Regions from separate parts of the Brucella cytisi genome, predicted to be linked through region 2. Evidence: riboswitches for the same ligand, from Rfam matches in the RefSeq annotation. Region 2 holds a riboswitch; each other region holds the start of a gene.

Region 1 (4,834 bases), on a different contig from region 2:
CGCCGAGCGAACAGGCAGCAATATTGAGCCGACCGCCGTCAAGCCCGGCCATCGCTATGCGAAAACCCGTTCCTTCTTCACCGAGAAGGTTTTCAGCCGGGACGCGACAATTGTCGAAAATGACGGTTCTTGTCGGTTGCGCGTTCCAGCCCATCTTGAATTCATTTGCGCCAAACGAAAGGCCGGGTGCATCTTTTGGCACAACGATGGTGGAAATCCCCTTGGGGCCGTCCTCGCCGGTACGCACCATCGTCACATAGACATCCGTGGCGCCTGCACCGGAAATGAACTGCTTGGAACCATTGAGGATATAATGATCGCCATCGCGTGTAGCGCGTGTTCTGAGCGCCGCCGCATCCGAACCCGATCCGGGCTCGGTCAGGCAGTAGCTGGCAAGCCATTCCATTGACGTGAGCTTTGGCAGAAAGCGCAGGCGCTGTTCGTCATTGCCGAAAGTGTCGATCATCCATGCGGCCATGTTGTGGATGGAGACGAAAGCCGAGAATGAAGGGCATGCAGTTGCCAGTGCTTCAAAAATGAGCACTGCGTCGAGCCGCTTTAGCGCCGAGCCGTCCACATCTTCACGCACATAAATGCCGCCCATGCCGAGCGGTCCGGTCTCTTGCAATACGTCGACGGGGAAATGCTTGTCGCGGTCCCATTGCAATGCATGCGGGGCAACGCGATCACTGGCGAAGGCTCGCGCCATATCCTGAATGGCAAGCTGATCTTCGTTCAGTTCGTACTGGTTCTGGTCGGCAGCATCCATGGTTTCCTCCCTGTAGCACCGCACCTTTTCACCGGACTAGATCATAACCGTGTGAGACTGCCAACGCTCCATTGGAATAATGTTGCTCACATTTGTAATAAACTGATGCGCATTTTTGCATAGACGCTCGCCGATTGAGGTCCCGTTGCCTGAAAGTTCAGTTTAAGCTACGCAGCAGTCCATGGCACGCGCAATCATGTTTCAGGGAACGGGTTCGGACGTCGGCAAAAGTGTTCTTGTTGCCGGATTATGCCGGGTTGCGCGCAATCGCGGCCTGAATGTTCGGCCGTTTAAGCCGCAAAACATGTCCAACAATGCGGCGGTCAGCGACGACGGAGGCGAAATTGGTCGGGCGCAGTGGTTGCAGGCGCTGGCTTGCGGTGTGCCGTCGTCTGTCCATATGAATCCGGTACTCCTCAAACCGCAGACTGACATGGGTAGTCAGGTTGTCGTGCAGGGACAAGTGCGAGGCGAGGCGCGCGGGCGCTATTATCAGGAATTGAAGCCACAACTTATGGCGGCTGTCATGGAATCTTTCGCCAAGGTCAGCGAAGGCGCGGACCTTGTGTTGGTGGAAGGGGCAGGGTCACCAGCTGAAATCAATCTCCGGGCCGGTGATATCGCCAATATGGGGTTTGCCACACAGGCCGATGTCCCGGTTGTTCTGGTCGGTGACATAGACAGAGGTGGCGTGATTGCGTCTCTCGTCGGCACGCACACTATTCTGTCCGAACAGGACCGCGCCATGGTTCGCGGATTTCTGATCAACAAGTTCCGGGGCGATATTTCGCTTTTTGATGACGGGCTGGCTGCCATTACCCGGTTTACCGGCTGGCGCTCTTTCGGCGTGGTTCCGTGGCTGAAAGCAGTATCGCGATTGCCAGCCGAAGATTCGGTCGTTCTTGAGCGTGCGGTACGTGGAGACAAGAAGTCGCTTGTGGTTGCTGTGCCGATGTTGCCGCGCATCGCCAACTTCGATGATCTTGATCCGCTAAAGGCTGAACCGGATGTAGAAGTGGTCATGGTGCCGCCTGGTTCGAGCATTCCCGGCGATGCGGGCCTTGTCGTTCTGCCGGGGACAAAGTCCACGATAGCCGATATGCAGGCGGTTCGGGACAATGGCTGGGATCGCCAATTATCTGCCCACGTGAAACGAGGCGGTCATGTGCTTGGTATCTGCGGCGGGTTCCAGATGCTTGGTCGCCACATCAGCGACCCTGCTGGTATCGAGGGGCATGTACGCGACATTGACGGTCTTGGGCTGCTCGATATCGAAACGGTGATGGAACCTGAAAAAGTGGTCCGCAATGTGCAGGCGACCGCGCTTCTCCATAATGTGCCGCTGGAAGGTTATGAAATCCATATCGGACGAACGACCGGACCGGATATGGGGCGGCCTTTCGCCCGAATTGGCGAGCATGACGATGGAGCCATATCGCCAGACGGGCACATAATGGGAACTTACCTCCACGGTATTTTCAATGCAGACGAATTTCGCCGGAGATTTCTGGAGGATCTTGGTGTGCGTAGCAGTTCAGTAAACTATCGCGCCGGCGTTGAGGCTGCATTGGATGAGCTGGCCGAAGGGCTGGACGCATGTCTCGATATCGATGCACTGTTTAATTTGAAATGAGGTCGTCAATCATCGGTCGCAATTGACGACGATGGGGCGAAAGCCTAGTGTCGAAACCATGCAACAGGTTTTTTGCCGGGACGAATCCCGGCAATACCAAAAAGGGAATGCGACGGACGGACCCAATCCGGGCGTCTTTATCGCAGCCGACCCCGCGACTGTAGAGCGGAGAGGGATGAGGCAAGCCGGGCAACCGGTAACCACTGGAGGCTGTAAAGCTTCTGGGAAGGTAGTTTCAATCCCCGCGACCCGTGAGCCAGGAGACCTGCCTGTTGCGTGAGGGCATTGAGCCCGAACCCCATGGGAGGTTTTTCCCTGCTGCCTGCACGGAGGTTGTCATGGCTGCACGTACTCAAAATTCTGTTTCCAGCACACTCGCAATGCCGCTCGCTGCCCGTCTGGGCACGGCTGTGGTTTCACTGCTTCTCGGTGCGTTCCTGATCTACGGCGTAGGGCTTGCCCATTCTGATACGTTGCACGATTCAGCGCACGATACGCGCCATTCCTATGGTTTTCCCTGCCACTGAGCAGTTTAACATCTTTCGGAATTGAAGCTGAGCAAAGCTCGATGGTGGACGGCTATCGGCGCGAAATTGCTATTGAGGGACAGAAATGTTGATCCGTTATTTGTTGGCGACGCTTGCTGCGGGGCTTCTAGCCGGGCTGCTGGTTACTCCCGCCATGTATTTGAAGACAGTGCCTTTGATCCTGCAGGCCGAAACCTATGAAGATGCTGGCGGTGGCCATAGTCACGGCGAGGCGGAAGCCACACCGCATGATCATGGCGCCGCTGCCGAAAGTGACGAGGAAGAAGGGGCTGAACTACCATTTGGGCGGTTGGGCAATACGATCCTTGCCAATCTCGTAGCAGGTGCAGGTTTTGCCTTGCTGCTTGGTGGCGTGGCCTTGCTTCTCGGACGCCGCATTACGGTGCAGAATGGGATTTATTGGGGCGTCGCGGGTTTTTTTGCAGTCGCGTTTCTGCCCGCATTGGGATTGTCACCGGAATTGCCGGCAATGCCTGCGGCTGCTCTGGCTGAACGCCAGCTCTGGTGGCTTGCTACCGTGGTGCTGAGCGGTTCAGGCCTCTATCTCATCGTGTTGCGCCAGGAAATCTGGGCAAAGGCCCTCGGTCTGGTGCTGATCGTGGTGCCGCATCTTTATGGTGCTCCGCATCCCGAAGACATCTCGTCACCGATTCCATCACTGCTTGCTTCGCAATATGCAGTCGCATCGCTGGCGACGAACCTGTTCATGTGGGCCGTGATCGGCCTCGCACTTGGCTGGTTCATCCAGCACTACGCATCGTCCGAGATTGAGGGCTGATGAAAATGGCTTCGCCGGGAAAATCGGTTCTGGTTCTTGGCGGAGCCCGTTCGGGTAAGTCGTCCTATGCCGAGAAAATGGTTGAATCCTCGGGACTTCAGCCACTCTATCTGGCAACAGGGCGTGCCTTCGACAAGGAAATGGAAAACCGCATTGCCATTCATCGCGACCGACGTGGTTCGGAATGGCAGACGGTGGAGGAGCCACTCGATCTCGTCGGTGCACTGACATTGAATGCCGCTGCGGATCGGTTCGTGCTGGTCGATTGTTTGACCCTGTGGCTGACCAATCTGATGATGGCCGAGCGCGATATAGCGACAGAGACGGCAAGTCTTGTCGCCATGCTGCCGAATCTTGCCGGGCCTGTGGTTTTTGTTTCGAACGAAGTTGGACTTGGGATCGTGCCTGAAAATCGCATGGCACGGGAATTTCGCGATCATGCAGGCTTTCTGCATCAGGCAGTGGCCGCGATTGCGGATGAAGTTTATTTCATGGCGGCAGGGTTGCCGCTCAGGATGAAGGGATAAATCGATGCAGGGACAGAAAATTCCCGCAACAGTCATCACGGGTTTTCTCGGATCGGGCAAAACGACGATGATCCGCAACCTGTTGGAAAACGCCAATGGAAAACGCATTGCGTTGATCATCAATGAGTTCGGCGACCTCGGTGTCGATGGCGGTATTCTGAAAGGTTGCGGTATCGAAGCATGCCGTGAAGAAGATGTGATCGAGCTCAACAATGGTTGCATTTGTTGCACCGTTGCCGATGATTTCATCCCGACCATGACCAAGCTTCTGGACCGCGCTGATCGCCCCGATCATATCGTGATCGAGACGTCCGGTCTGGCATTGCCGCAGCCGTTGGTCGCGGCTTTCAACTGGCCAGAAATCAAGACGCAGGTAACAGTCGACGGTGTAGTAACCGTGATCGACGCCGCAGCGGTGGCCGAGGGGCGTTTTGCCGATGACCACGACAAGGTGGATGCGCAGCGCGCAGCGGACGAATCTCTTGACCATGAAAGCCCCTTGGAGGAACTTTTTGAGGATCAGATTCATGCAGCCGATCTGATTGTTCTCAACAAAGCTGACCTGATCGACGCCTCAAG
Region 2 (4,834 bases):
GCATTCCTGCCATCGGGCTGGTCCTTGTGCTCTCAGTGGATTGGTTCATGGGCATTGCGCGTGCACTCGGCAACTATATCGGCAATTGCGTGGCAACCGTGGTCATCGCATCCTGGGTAGGTGATATCGATAAGGATCGCGCCCGCAGGATACTGGACGGAGAAAGCGTGTCAGCACCGGATTTACCGGTTGTTGAGACAATCGCGCAGAACATCGGCAAGCCGGATCCGCTATCCCGACCGCAGATGTGAAGCGAAGGAAAACCTGCGTCAGATGGTTTCCATACATCGGTCCAAACGGCTGGAACAGAAGCCAACGGATAATACAGCTTTGTACGAATAGTAGCTGATCTCGATACAGGGAAAGCGATAAAACAGACTTGCAAAACTCTGCGAACAAGGTATCTCCTCCCCAATCCGAGGGTGTGTACGACGACCGGAACTCATCAGCTAGACCAAAAGCAACAGGTGCTGAAACGGGCAAGAGACCTGCGACCCTTCTGGCTTCAGCACGCAACAATGTCTTGGTTTCAGCTGTGTGACATGGGGCAGCCCGGCTTTCCAACACTAAGCCGAAAGCTCTCTTCTGACGATCTCCGCGCCTGCACTCAGGGCCTGCAGCTTCCCGACCGCTACTTGACGAGACAGAGGTGCCATGCCGCAGTTTGTGCAAGGATAGAGCTTGTCGGCATCCACGAATTGCAATGCTTTCCGCAAAGTGTTGGCGACGTTCTCCGGGGTTTCCACGGCGTTGGTTGCCACGTCAATGGCCCCTACCATCACCTTTTTACCTCGAATGAGTTCAATCAAATCGATGGGAACATGCGAATTGTGGCATTCGAGAGAGATCAGATCGACACTGGATTTCTGCAGTTTTGGGAAGGTTTCTTCATACTGCCTCCACTCCGATCCCAAGGTCTTTTTCCAATCGGTGTTGGCCTTGATACCGTAACCATAGCAAATATGGACGGCAGTTTCGCACTGAAGTCCTTCCATTGCCTTTTCCAGCGTGGCAACGCCCCAGTCATTTACCTCATTAAAAAACACATTGAAGGCAGGCTCGTCGAACTGGATGATATCGACACCAGCAGCCTCCAACTCCTTGGCTTCTTCATTGAGAGCTTTGGCGAATTCCCAGGCCAGCTTTTCACGACTGTTATAATGCGAATCATAGAGCGTATCGATCATAGTCATGGGACCCGGCAGCGCCCATTTGATGGGATGCTTGGTCTGCTGACGCAAAAACTTTGCATCTTCGACAAAAACTGGCTTTGAGCGAGAAACAGCCCCAACGACTGTCGGCACACTCGCATCATAGCGATTACGAATTCTGACGGTTTCCCGTTTCTCAAAGTCAACGCCGCTGAGGTGCTCAATAAACGTCGTGACGAAATGTTGGCGCGTCTGCTCACCGTCGCTGACGATATCAATACCCGCACGTCGTTGATCATCCAAGGACAAACGCAGAGCGTCTCGCTTGCCTTCAATCAACTCCTCATCCTGTAATTTCCAGGGTGACCAAAGTTTCTCAGGTTGTGCAAGCCAGGAGGGCTTCGGTAAGCTTCCAGCCGTTGAGGTGGGCAATAGTCTTTTCATGATGGGCGACCTTTTATCGTTAGTTCGTCAATGAGCGTAATTGGCAGACCATTGTTCAAGAATCTCTTTGTATGGTTTGATGAAGTGCTCATCCGCGAACTTTCCCTGCTCAACAGCCAGCCTGCTACGCTCTTCTCGGTCGTAGACAATTCGGGTCAGCGAATAGTCCTGCTGCTTCAAGTTCGGTTGATAGCATGCACCTGCTGGAGAATTGGAGTTATAGATCTCTGGTCGGTAAATCTTTTGGAAGGTCTCCATCGTACTGATAGTGCTGATAAGCTCGAGATTTGTGTAATCACCCGGCAAATCTCCGATAAAATAGAAAGCCAAAGGTGCAACGCTATTTCGAGGCATGAAAAATCGAACCTGCAATCCCATTTTTCTGAAGTATTCATCGGTCGGCGAGAACTCGTTCTGCCGGTATTCGACACCAAGTATAGGATGTTGGTTGTCTGTCCGATGATAGATTTTGCTACTTGATGCACTCAGGCATATGACGGGTGGTTTATTGAAATTTTCTTTGTAAGCAGCTGAATTGAGGAAACATTTGAACAGATTTCCATGAAGATCGCCGAAATTGTCCGGCGTTGCGAATTCGGATCGGTTCTTATTGTACTCTGGCAGCAATACGCTGAAGTCATAATCCCGCACGTAAGAAGAGAAGTTGTTTCCGACAATACCCTCAATACGCTCGTTGGTGTTTCGATCCACGATATTCGTCTTCAGTATCTCAATCAGTGGGAAGGCATCGTTTTTGCCTTCAAGACCGATTTTCATTTCAACCGAAATGATTTCGAGTTTAACGGAATAGCGATCGCCTTCCGGGTTATCCCAATGCGCCAGCGCGTTGAAACGATTGTCAATCATTCTCAAGGCGTTACGGAGGTTGTCCTGGCGGTTCTCTCCTCTGGCCAAATTAGCAAAATTCGTCGTGATACGCGTATTGTCCAAAGGGTGATAGTTCTCATCAAAACGATGGCTCATGACGCGGAACGTAAAGTCGTGATGCGTCGTGATATGCGACCGATCTACGACCGGCTCGCCCTTGGCGGCGACTGGAATTGCGGTTTGAGACATAACCTATCCCAATAAGTTGGGGGCATGGGTCAGCGGACACATAGCAACACAGACCGTTACACGGTCTTTGCTACGGCACACCGGGACACCCCGCCCGTGGACGTTACTTTGCCAAGGCAGGTCTCCTGGCTAGCGGGTCATTGCTATCGTCCGTCTTCCCAGGGAGAACCCCAGTGACATTCTGGACGTCAGCTTGCCGCTTACAGTTGCGGGGGCAGCGCCGACTTTCCCGAATGAGACGGGGCACGGACTTCCCTCTTAGCTCCGGCGTATCGAATACGACAGCCGGAGAACCTAGACATTGCAACCTTCCTGCATCGGCCACACAATGTCAATAGCACATAAAGAAATGTTTATATCTTTAAGTCCAAGGCCACGAGCAGGTTCTGGTAATCCCTGCTCGATAGCCATGACTGGTATGGGGCCGATAACAGTCTTGGCGATGGGTCACGTTCTATGGCGGCTATTTTATTCATGGTCGGCAAAATCGGACAGTCTGGTCCCGACCTCATTGTGGCCGTTTGTCGTTTTGAATGACTTTCCATGACTCAGACGTTAAGATGGCCGGAATTGACAGCAAAGCCAAAACTTTACACGGCCCTTAATCACCTATGGAAAGAGAATTTATGCAGAAGATGGCAGTTATCTTCAGTGCCATTATCTTGACGTTTTCGATCCCCGCAAAGGCTGATCGACTTGTTTGTTCTGAATCAAAACATCTGCGCTACATGAAAATGGTGGGCAAGGTTGGCGAGATGGGGATCGACCTTGACCCTGTGGGGCAGGATCGTGAGGTTTTCGAGAGGTTGATAGCCGCATATGAAACTCTCAACCCGAAAGGACCGAAGACCTCGCTTTTCGTCGCGCATGTTCCTACCGGTCAGATTTATAGTCAGATATGTGCGGCAGAGCGCTGCACGATGGAAGAAATGTCAACTCCCGAGCAAGCCTGTTTGATTGATCACATGAACCAATGTAGCTATGTCGCACTTCGCTTCCGGGGCGAAGAGTTCTGCCTGCTCCGTTCGCCAAAAAATTAAGTATTTGATCCCTGCATTTGATGGGTCGTTTCGCACTCGCGCAATCGCCGAACTCTGTTTGTTATTCGGCTATTTGTCTCGAAATTCCTCAATGTTGCATTAGGAAGAACTGACTTTAAATTCTCACGGGAATTCCTGTCGCAATGGTCGGGTGTCAAAGCCCGACTTACACGACAGATTTTTGCAGGCCACTTCGCCCCTCTCTCCGCCCGCAAGCCGACCGACCGGTTCCCGCCCATCAGCGGTGGTTGAAGCATGAAAAGTGAAACTATCACTTTGGAAATCGTGTGACTTTTACACCAATGTCTGGAACGAAGGTGCAAGCGCTCGCACGGCTAGCGACCTCGTTGCTGTCGCTGCCGTTGCAAAAAAAACGAAGGTTTTTCGGATGAGTATACTGCGATTGGTGAGCCCGTTGGCATTCAGTGTAGCGGGCCCGGTATTCCAATCGTGAAATAAAAGCACAGATCCCTTCCACCAAGCGCAATTTCCTCTAATGAAGTGGCTGGGGGACTAGCGACCAATTATCAACCCGGCGACAGTTTCAAGTCGAGGCGTGCGAGGCACTCAGGGTCCGCAACCGCCCGAATTGCGATGATTTTTCCGTCGTTAAAGAAAAAGCGTAGCACAAAATGCCGATGTTCATCAGGAGCTATGATGAGGCCAGGGCACCCATCCACAACCGCCGGCAAGGCACTGTGCGCTCGGCCCTTGAAAGCCTCTGCTACGGCCCTTGCGCCGCGGATCTCAGGAAGCGAACCCTGGCGGGTAGCTTCGCAATCGGCCCGGAAAACGGCGTCCGGATCCAGCACGGATACCAGCGCCTCGAAGTTGCCGCCTCGCGCCGCGGCAAGAAAGGCTTCGACGAGCTTCCACCGCATGGCGCGGTCGGCGCTATCCGCCTTCGGCAAACCTTGCACGCGGCGGCGGGCGCGGCTTGCGAGTTGGCGCGTAGCCTCTGTGGACCGGCCGACAATGGAGGCGATCTCATTGTACGGTACCGCAAATACGTCGCGCAGCACGAATGCCAGACGTTCAGCGGGAGCAAGTTTTTCGAGCACCACAAACAAGGCCAGGCCGACCGAATCCGCTGCGGTTAACCGGTCCTCCAGACCTTTGCCA
Region 3 (4,834 bases), on a different contig from region 2:
CTATGGTGCCGGCAGTGATTCCGCTACTGCTTCTCATGATCCCTTCGATGCTGGCAGTGTTGAGCGTGGTTCGGGAAAAGGAACTGGGGTCGATCATCAATTTTTACGTGACGCCGGTGACGAAATTCGAGTTTTTGTTCGGCAAGCAGTTGCCCTATATCGGGCTGGCATTTTTGAATTTCCTGATGCTGACAGCGTTTGCGGTGTTTATTTTCCGGGTGCCGTTCACAGGGAGTTTTCCGACTTATGCGCTGGCGGCGCTGCTCTATGTCACAATTGCGACCGGCATGGGGTTGGTGCTGTCCACCTTCATGAACAGCCAGATTGCAGCGATCTTCGGAACGGCACTTCTGACACTCATTCCGGCTGTGCAATATTCCGGTATCATTGACCCCGTATCGTCGCTGCAAGGTGCGGGCGCGTTCATCGGTAAAATCTATCCCGCGACTTATTTTGTGACCATTTCTCGCGGGGTTTTCTCCAAGGCACTGGGTTTTGCCGATCTGGCAGGTTCGTTTTTGCCGTTGTTGATCGCGGTGCCGGTTCTCATGGCGCTCGCTATCGTTCTTCTCAAGAAACAGGCAAGCTAAGATGCGGATATCTAACATATTCCAGCTTGGCGTGAAGGAACTGCGTGGTTTGGCTCGCGATCCGATGCTGCTGATCCTGATTGTCTATGCCTTTACGCTTGCGATCTATACGGCATCGAAGGCAATGCCCGAAAACCTCAACAATGCGGCGATAGCGATTGTCGACGAAGATCAGTCGCCGGTTTCGAGCCGGATCACGACGGCATTTTATCCGCCATATTTCGTGCCTCCGAAGCTGATTTCATCCTATGAAATGGATGCCCGGATGGATGAGGGGCTTGATACTTTCGCTCTGAATATACCGCCGAATTTCCAGCGTGATCTTCTGGCGGGTCGTTCGCCGACAATTCAGCTCAATGTCGATGCAACCCGAATGAGCCAGGCCTTTACCGGTGGCGGCTATGTGCAGTCGATTGTGTCGAGTGAGGTGGGCGAGTTTCTAAATCGCTATCGCGGTGGCGCACAAACGCCGGTTGAACTCAATCTCAGAGCGAGATTCAATCAGGATTTGAACAAGGGCTGGTTCGGCGCGATCAACAATGTGATTTCATCGGTTACGATGTTATCGATCATCCTGACGGGCGCGGCGCTCATTCGGGAACGCGAACATGGAACCATAGAACATCTATTGGTTATGCCCGTGACGCCGGTTGAAATCATGGTCAGCAAGATTTGGTCCATGGGGCTGGTCGTGCTGGTTGCCTCGGCATTTGCATTGGTTTTCGTGGTGCAGGGGCTGCTTGCCGTTCCGATCTATGGGTCGGTATCGCTGTTTCTCGTTGGTGCGGCGCTCCAGCTTTTTGCGACGACCAGCCTTGGCATCTTTCTGGCAACTGCGGCTGGTTCGATGCCGCAGTTCGGAATGCTGCTCATGCTGGTGCTTCTGCCTTTGCAGGTGCTTTCGGGAGGGACAACACCTCGCGAAAGCATGCCTGAAATTATCCAGACAATCATGCTGGCAGCACCGAATACGCATTTCGTCATATTGGCGCAATCGATCCTGTTTCGCGGAGCAGGGCTCGGTGTCGTCTGGCCGCAATTTCTGGCGCTGATCGTCATCGGCTCTGTGCTGTTCTATTTCGCGCTCCAGCGTTTCCGTGCGTTCCTGCGATAGAAAATTCTTTGAAATCGGGAGGTTGAATCCATTCCTTGCGAATGTGATTCAGTTTTCTGTGCCGGATTGTGCTTCAGCGGAGTTGCGAATCCTTAACCATGTTGCTATCGCAATTCTCAGGAAACGGTTCCGCTGTTCAGGCGGATGAAAAGGGAACACGGTGAAGCCATTCTGGTTGATGCCGGGACTGCCCCCGCAACTGTAACCGGAGAGCTATCCTCCACAGCCGTGTGAGCGGTAAAAGCCACTGAAAGCATTAGGTGCGATCGGGAAGGCGGAGGGGAAGCGAAGACCCGGAAGTCAGGAGACCTGCCGTATCCGGTCACCCATGCATGGATACGGGGTGTGTCCAGGCGCGGCTGTCCGTGGCGGTGACATTGTTGAAATGTTGCCGTCGGGAAGAAGGGCCTTCAGTGCCACGATCACTTCAACCTGCGGTGCGAGGAAAAGCCGGTATCGTTCTTCGGTTCGGCGGGTTGAGGGAAAAATGCATCTTTTGAAATCATCTGTTTTATTGGTATCGGCCAGCGTTCTTGCGCTGCCGTCCACGACGCTTGCTCAAAGTCTGCCGAATGGTGCTGACAGTGTCGTCCTCGATACAATCGTGGTTACGCCATTGCGCCGCGCGTCTTCGCTGCAGCGCTCGACCTCATCTGTAACGGTTATCGATTCAGCGGATATCGAACGGTCGGCTGCTCCCGATCTCCAATCGTTGCTGAAGTCCTATAGCGGTATCTCCATAAAGACGAACGGCGGGCAGGGCTCGTCGTCGGACATTTACATGCGTGGCATGTCTTCCAAGCAGACGGTTGTTCTCATCAATGGTGCGCGCACGGCGTCGGCGACAACCGGAGCAACTGCGCTTGCGAACATTCCTCTGAGTTCCATCGACCGTGTTGAAATTGCCAAGGGCTCTCATTCTGCGCAATACGGTGCCGATGCCATGGGCGGGGTGATCAATATCATCACCAAGCAAGGCGGAGCCTGCGGTGAGCGCTCGTGGTGCGGCAGTCTTTCTACCGGTGTCAGCCATCCATGGGGTGGATATGCTTCCGGGACCATACAGGGAAGAAGCAATGACGGTGTCGACTATGCCTTTGGTGCGGCCATAACCGGCACGCAAGGATATGACTTCACCACACCGGATGCCTATGGCCATGAACCAGACCGCGATGGATTCTTGCAGGGCTCGTTCAACTTTGCCCTGTCGAAGGATTTCGACTGGGGTAAAATCTATGCAGACGGTCTCCTAAGCCGAGGGCGCAATCAGTATGATGCCAAGGCACCGTCACCAAACCAGGCTGATAGTACCGCATTTACGGGCAAGATCGGAACACGCATCGATCATACGGCGGATTGGTCATCCACGCTGGAATTCAGCACCGGTATCGACAACAGCCGTAACTTCCGGAAAGACGTGAGCGGTTCGGACCGGTTTGAAACCAAGCGTTATGGCGTTTTTGCCTCGACCGAGAAGAGTTTCGACACCGGCACGGTCAACCACACCGTGACCGCTGGTGTGGAAGCCTATCGCGAGGAGATCAACACCACCGTTGCTTATGATGAAACCAGCCGCGATCTGGCTGCAGTATTTGGTCAGTATTCGCTGGAGTATGAGGCGCTGCGCTTCGATGGCGGGCTGCGTTATGACCATAATGGGCAGTTCGGCGATGTCGTGACCTACAATCTCGGTACGAGTTATGAAGTTCTGCCGGACCTTGTTTTGCGATCATCCTATGCCACGGGTTTTCGGGCGCCGACTTTCAACGAGCTTTATTATCCGGGCTTCGCCAATCCTGATTTGCAGCCGGAAAAGTCCCGATCATATGAAATCGGCTTGAACTGGCAGGCCACGGCTTCGACAAGCCTTGATATGGCTTTCTACCAGACATGGTTGCGCGAGGCGATTATGAGCACTGCGCCAACCTATCTGCCGTACAATGTCGCAAGTGCAAGGGTTACAGGCTTCGAAGCTACGCTGGCGCATCGTTTTGATGATCGCTGGGGCGTCAAAGGTTCTATCGACCTGAAGCAGCCAATCGATGACGATACGGATAAGGATCTTCCTTATCGCGAACGTTTCAAGGCTGCGGCTGAGGTCAATTTCACGCCGATTGAAAAGCTCGATCTGACTGCAAGAGTGATCTATGGCGGTTCGCGCTACGCTGATGCTGCGAACAGCAAGAAACTCGGAGACTATGTGACTGCTGATTTCGTGGCACTTTATTCCATCGACAAGCAATCGCAGTTGAAGTTCTCGGTCGAGAATATCTTTGACAAGGACTATCAGACCAGCTCTGGCTATATTGCGCCGGGGCGCACCATCAATGTCGGATTGACCCGGAATTTCTGAGGCTGAACAGAGAATGAAAAGGGCGTCCGCAAATTGGATAACCAGCTTCTGCCTCGCGGCGGGGCTGGCCCTATTCGTTCGAAATTCAGCGAACGCGGGGGACATTCCCCATCACGTCGTTTCCATCAACGTATGCACCGATCAGCTGGCATTGTTGCTGGCCAATGAGGGCCAGTTGCGATCGGTTTCTTACTTGTCGCAGGACCCGGAACTATCCGTCATGGCTGTGAAAGCCTGGGAGCTTCCGGTCAACCATGCGCAGGCAGAAGAAGTCTTTCTGATGAAACCTGATCTCGTGCTGGCGGGCACATTCTCGTCGAGAGCAACGGTTGGGCTGTTGCGCAGACTGGGTATCCGTGTGGAAGAGTTCGCTCCTGCCCGCACGTTCGGCGATATAGAAGATCATCTGCGTCGCATGGGTGAGGTGCTCGGAAGACAAACGGAAGCCGGCCGGGAAATCGACAAAATGAAAACTGCTCTGGCGGCAATCCAACCTCCGACCCGTCGCAAGACAGTCGCGCTTTATTATGCCAACAGTTACACATCCGGTCGGGGAACGCTGGTCGATGAGGCTGTGCGTCTTGCCGGACTTGATAATCTGGCCGACAAGGCAGGCGTCAGCGGTTCTGCTCCGCTGCCGCTGGAAAAACTGGTGCTTGAGAAGCCGGATATTCTGGTGCGCAGTTCAAGAGATCGTGCGCCTGCGCTGGCTTTCGAGAATTTCGAACATCCGGCGTTGCGAGTGCTTGAAAAACAGGCGAGGGCGGTGACGATAGC
Region 4 (4,834 bases), on a different contig from region 2:
GACGTGCCGTGATACGTTCTGTCGTTCCCGCCTGTTGCTCGACCAGCGCCAGTTGGCGCGCAATCTCGCGACGGCTGAAACTGTCGATGGGTGAACCGCAGAGGTTCACTTCGCCGACGCGGCATCTGCGAACACCGGAAAGCAAAGACAGAAAGCTGGTCTTTCCCGATCCATTCGGCCCTATGATGCCAAGAAACTCACCTTCCGCCACTTCCAGCGAAACATCGCGCAAGATTTCGACATTGCCCGCCGACCAGCCGACATTGCATGCTGAGAGGATCATGACGACGCCCTCCTTTGTCCAAGTAACAGGGCGAATGCAGGTGCACCGAACAAAGCCGTGATGACACCGATCGGCAAAACCTGCCCCGGAATGATGATGCGTGACAGGATATCGGCGACGATCATGAAGATTGCTCCGATAAGGGCCGCCGCGGGCAACAACCTGCCGTGCCTGACCCCGACTACCATTCGCGCCGCATGGGGAATGACGAGACCGATAAAGCCGACAGAGCCAACGATGGAAACCATCACAGCCGTCATCATGGCGCTGACACCGATCAGCACCACGTAGACGCGGCGCACCGGTATGCCGAGAGAAGCTGCGGATTCCGTTCCGAAGGTGAAGGCATCGAGCGCACGCGCATGCCACAGACAGATGGCAAGACCGATCAGACAGGCAGGCAGAGCAAGAGTGACATCGGGCCAGCGCACGCCGGAAAGGTTGCCAAGGAGCCAGAACATGATACCGCGCGCCTGTTCGGCATTTGCTGCTTTGGTGACGATGAATGACGTCAACGCGTTGAAAAGCTGTGAACCGGCAATACCCGCCAGAATGATAGCGCTGCTGCCTCGCCCCGCCCGCAGCGCCAGCAGGGACACCAGACAGAAAGCAACGATGGCACCGATGAAAGCCCCAAGCGAGAGTGTCAGCACGCCAGCGCCGATGCCAAGAATGGCAACGGCAACGGCTCCAGTCGAGGCGCCGGCGGAAATGCCCAGAATATACGGATCGGCGAGCGAATTTCGGAGCAGCGACTGCAGAATAACGCCGGATATTGCGAGAGACGCGCCGCAACATGCAGCGATAACCGCACGGCTGAGGCGATAGCTCCAGACAATCCCTTCATCGATGGGTTCGAGCGGATATCCGGCATTCCACACCCGATTGGCTACGGTTTTCGCAACCACATCGAGTGGTATCGCCGTTTCGCCTATCGCCGCTCCGAGCCAAAGGGCAAGAAGAAGCAGGACAAGCGAAAAGGCCAGGAAGAACACGCCGGAGCGGGCCCTTCCCTTCTGTTTGAAGCCTGTTGTCGCTGCCCGCGCCGTCACTTGTTCTGGTCCGAGGCGGCAATATCGGCTGCAAGTGTTTCGATGCCTTCGATCACGCGAAGCGAAGTGCTCATCGACTGCGCATCCATGTCGAAGACATGTTTGTCCTTGACTGCTGGCATCAGCTTCGTCACCGCATCGTTCTCAAGAAACTGGTGCTTGACGGCGATATCGTCTGCCGGATAGCGGCGGCGATCCAGTTTTGCAGCAACGATCATCGAAGGGTTTGATTTTGCAATCGTTTCCCATCCAACCGTTGGCCATTCTTCCTCGCTGTTGATGACATTCTTGATGCCGAGCGCCGAAAGAACATAGGCGGGCGCGCCGAACTTGCCTGCGACATAGGGATCGGCATCGACCTGCGTGCTGGAGAACCAGACGACAGCCGAAAGCTTTCCGTCCGCAGCCCCAATTTTTTCACGCGCAGCCGCTTCGCGCGCCTTTAGGTCGGCGACGAGTTTCTCGCCGCGATCCTGCACATTGAAGATTTCCGCCAGTTCGGTGATTTCCTGATAGACGATATCCATCTTGAACGCTGCCGTGCGGACGCCGTCACCACCGCCGGAATTGTCCTTACCAACGCAATCCGACGGCGATGTATAGGCCGGAATGCCCAGTTCCTCGAATTGTTCAGGCTTCGCAACAATGCCGGTCGGCCCGACATGCCACTGGAAATCCGCCGTCACGATATCCGGCTTCTGCGCTAGAACGCTTTCGAAGCTTGGATCATTATCGGCGAGCCGCTTGACCTTGGCATTTACCTCTTCAAAGCCTTTGAGAACAGGCCCGAACCACACTGCCGTGCCGACAACCTTGTCGCCGAGACCGAGGCTGTAAAGAATTTCTGCGCTGCTCTGGCCAACCGCAACCGCGCGGCTCGGTGCCTGCTTGAAGGTAACGTCGCGACCGCAATTTTTCAGCGTTAGCGGATATTGCGTTTCCGCTGCCTGTGCAGCCAAACCGCCTGAGAGAAATGCAACCGCACAGAGGGCGGCGCGAAACGGCATCTTGCCGAGAATATTCATGAAAGTCCCCGAAATGATGAGAGAAAGACGCCCTGTCAGCTGACGGGAAAAATCCTATACGGAAGACGGACAGGCATATCCGGGGACATGTCGAAATCATGCGATGACGATAGAAGGATGCGTCCTGCGACGCGGAAATCTGTCATAATCTGCTCCTGCTCCGGGCATCCCCGCCCGTGACAATGGACAACACTAGACGGCAGGTCTCCTGGCTCACGAATATCTGCTGTTCATCTGCCTTCCCGCGCTTCTCCGGCACAGTGGCATGACGCTTTCAACGTCACGAGGATGAACGGCAATCCGCTTACAGTTGCGGGGGCAGCCACGGTCTTGGCCCCTTTTCGGGTCGTCCTCACCGTGTTCCCTATTAATCCCCTTCGCTCTCGGTCGGGGAACCGTCGTTACACTATTACGTTGACCCGATGTCGCCGTCAAGCAGGTCTCGATGGCTATTTCCAACGCACGGTTTTCAAGCGATTCGAAAGCCCGTTATTTAAATTGCGGCCAAACTATCGTCGCATGCGCTGGCCTATTGAATTTGTTTTCGCTAATCTCCATGTAGTTTTCTCCCGCTAGAGGAGCGGGACTTTGGGGAGGTCCGCCGGGAGGCGGCATACATTCTATCTGGGAGGACATATGCGTAGATTTATTCTGGCCCTGACGTCGGTAGCGGCGTTGGCTATGGCAGGCTCTGCTTCCGCAGAAGACTACAAGGTGCTGGCGCCTGCTGCTCCAGGCGGCGGCTGGGATCAGACGGCGCGCACGATGCAGAGCGCGCTTCAGGACGAAAAGATTTCCGGCAGCGTGCAGGTTATCAACGTTCCGGGCGCTGGTGGCACCATCGGCCTTGCCCAGTTCGTGAACCAGAACAAGGGCGACCCAAGCCAGCTCATCGTCGGTGGCTATGTCATGGTCGGCGCTATCCTGACCAACAAATCGCCGGTTACGCTCGACGCCATCACGCCGATTGCACGCCTTACCGGTGAATATGAAGCCATCGTCGTGCCTGCTTCTTCCGACATCCAGAACCTTGGCGACCTTGCAGCAAAGCTGAAGGCTGATCCAGGCTCCGTCTCGTGGGGCGGCGGTTCTGCGGGCGGCACCGATCACATCACCGCTGGCCTCTTTGCCAAGGCAGCAGGTGTCGACCCGACCAAGGTCAATTACATCGCCTTTTCCGGCGGCGGCGAAGCACTGGCAGCCATTCTCGGCAATCAGGTAACCGTCGGCATTTCCGGCTATGGCGAATTCGACGCCCAGATCAAGGCCGGTACGCTGCGCATCATTGGCATTTCGAGCGACGAGCGCGTGGAAGGCATCGACGCACCGACCTTCAAGGAAGGCGGCGTGGACGTTTCTATCCAGAACTGGCGCATGGTGGCCGCTGCTCCCGGCATCGCTGCCGAACAGGAAGCTGCCATCAATGCCGATATCGAGAAAATGGTGAAGTCGGAATCCTGGCAGAAGGCTCTGAAAGACAAGGGCTGGGCGGATACCTATCTCGCCGGCCCGGCATTCAAGGAGCAGCTTGCCAAGGACGTCGCTGCGACTGAAGCCATCCTCAAGGAAATCGGCCTCGTCAAATGACAGGAACAGAACCGCAGGAAAAGCGCCGCCCGGAAGGGGCGGCGCCAGATTTCGCCGCTCTTGTCATCGCCCTTGTTCTTGCCGCTGTCGCCATCGCCATTGCCTGGTCGACAACCTATGGAAACGACGTGACGAGCTACTCGCCGGTCGGTCCGAAAACCGTTCCCTATGTCGTCGCAGCCGGATTGTTCGGCCTTGCCATCTGGACCGTATTCGAGGCGCTTCGCGGTGATTTTCCAGAGCGAGAGCATCAGGAGATCGCCCCGATGGCATGGATCATTGGCGGTCTGGCCATCCAGATGCTGACGATGAAGACTGTCGGCTTTTCCTTGTCTACCGGCCTGCTTTTCGCAGCAACCGCACGTGGCTTCGGCTATCGCAAATTCTGGATCAGCGTTCCCGTCGGCATCGTCTTCGCCTTCGTGATCTGGTTCATCTTTGCACGCGGCCTGCAGCTATCGCTGCCGTCCGGCTGGCTCGAACAATTCGTTTAGAGCATTCCCAGTTTTGACTGAAACATTGGAAATGCTCTAAGTCCTTGTTTTGTCGCATTATCCCATGCAAAACCGCTTCGCATTTTTGCTGGAAATGCTTTAAAGGCTCAGTGCCATCATGGATACTGTCGCACTTCTCGCCAACGGACTTCTGGTGGCGCTTGAACCATCGAACCTTCTTTACGCGCTGATCGGTGTCACACTCGGCACCGCCGTCGGTGTTTTGCCGGGTATCGGCCCTGCACTTACCGTCGCGCTCCTTCTGCCCGTTACCTACAAGCTGGATCCATCCGGCTCACTCATCATGTTCGCGGGCATTTATTATGGCGGCATGTATGGCGGGTCGACCACGTCGATCCTGCTCAATACACCAGGAGAAAGCGCCTCCATCGT

The links. Region 2 has a riboswitch for cobalamin ahead of AAE521_RS17615 (DUF1852 domain-containing protein). Riboswitches for the same ligand answer to the same signal wherever they lie in the genome.
Region 1: it holds a riboswitch for cobalamin, as region 2 does, so the genes downstream of both, AAE521_RS12440 (CbtB domain-containing protein) here and AAE521_RS17615 (DUF1852 domain-containing protein) in region 2, are expected to answer to the same signal.
Region 3: it holds a riboswitch for cobalamin, as region 2 does, so the genes downstream of both, AAE521_RS12235 (TonB-dependent receptor domain-containing protein) here and AAE521_RS17615 (DUF1852 domain-containing protein) in region 2, are expected to answer to the same signal.
Region 4: it holds a riboswitch for cobalamin, as region 2 does, so the genes downstream of both, AAE521_RS24600 (ABC transporter substrate-binding protein) here and AAE521_RS17615 (DUF1852 domain-containing protein) in region 2, are expected to answer to the same signal.

What each region holds. Positions count from the first base shown of each region.
Region 1 covers NZ_JBCAUP010000011.1:165,452-170,285, forward strand. Annotated here, with positions in the region: gene AAE521_RS12430 (isobutyryl-CoA dehydrogenase) at 1-769, opposite strand, end outside; gene AAE521_RS12435 (cobyric acid synthase) at 951-2,402, shown strand; cobalamin riboswitch at 2,451-2,689, shown strand; gene AAE521_RS12440 (CbtB domain-containing protein) at 2,741-2,929, shown strand; gene AAE521_RS12445 (CbtA family protein) at 3,015-3,728, shown strand; gene cobU (bifunctional adenosylcobinamide kinase/adenosylcobinamide-phosphate guanylyltransferase) at 3,734-4,255, shown strand; gene cobW (cobalamin biosynthesis protein CobW) at 4,260-4,834, shown strand, end outside.
Region 2 covers NZ_JBCAUP010000018.1:104,855-109,688, reverse strand. Annotated here, with positions in the region: gene AAE521_RS17625 (C4-dicarboxylate transporter DctA) at 1-251, shown strand, start outside; gene AAE521_RS17620 (methionine synthase) at 567-1,595, opposite strand; gene AAE521_RS17615 (DUF1852 domain-containing protein) at 1,623-2,672, opposite strand; cobalamin riboswitch at 2,771-2,985, opposite strand; gene AAE521_RS17610 (hypothetical protein) at 3,299-3,712, shown strand; gene AAE521_RS17605 (sigma-70 family RNA polymerase sigma factor) at 4,240-4,834, opposite strand, start outside.
Region 3 covers NZ_JBCAUP010000011.1:116,797-121,630, forward strand. Annotated here, with positions in the region: gene rbbA (ribosome-associated ATPase/putative transporter RbbA) at 1-590, shown strand, start outside; gene AAE521_RS12230 (ABC transporter permease) at 592-1,704, shown strand; cobalamin riboswitch at 1,812-2,035, shown strand; gene AAE521_RS12235 (TonB-dependent receptor domain-containing protein) at 2,192-4,057, shown strand; gene AAE521_RS12240 (ABC transporter substrate-binding protein) at 4,071-4,834, shown strand, end outside.
Region 4 covers NZ_JBCAUP010000038.1:1,657-6,490, forward strand. Annotated here, with positions in the region: gene AAE521_RS24590 (ABC transporter ATP-binding protein) at 1-283, opposite strand, end outside; gene AAE521_RS24595 (FecCD family ABC transporter permease) at 280-1,335, opposite strand; gene AAE521_RS24600 (ABC transporter substrate-binding protein) at 1,332-2,360, opposite strand; cobalamin riboswitch at 2,542-2,775, opposite strand; gene AAE521_RS24605 (Bug family tripartite tricarboxylate transporter substrate binding protein) at 2,997-3,947, shown strand; gene AAE521_RS24610 (tripartite tricarboxylate transporter TctB family protein) at 3,944-4,441, shown strand; gene AAE521_RS24615 (tripartite tricarboxylate transporter permease) at 4,560-4,834, shown strand, end outside.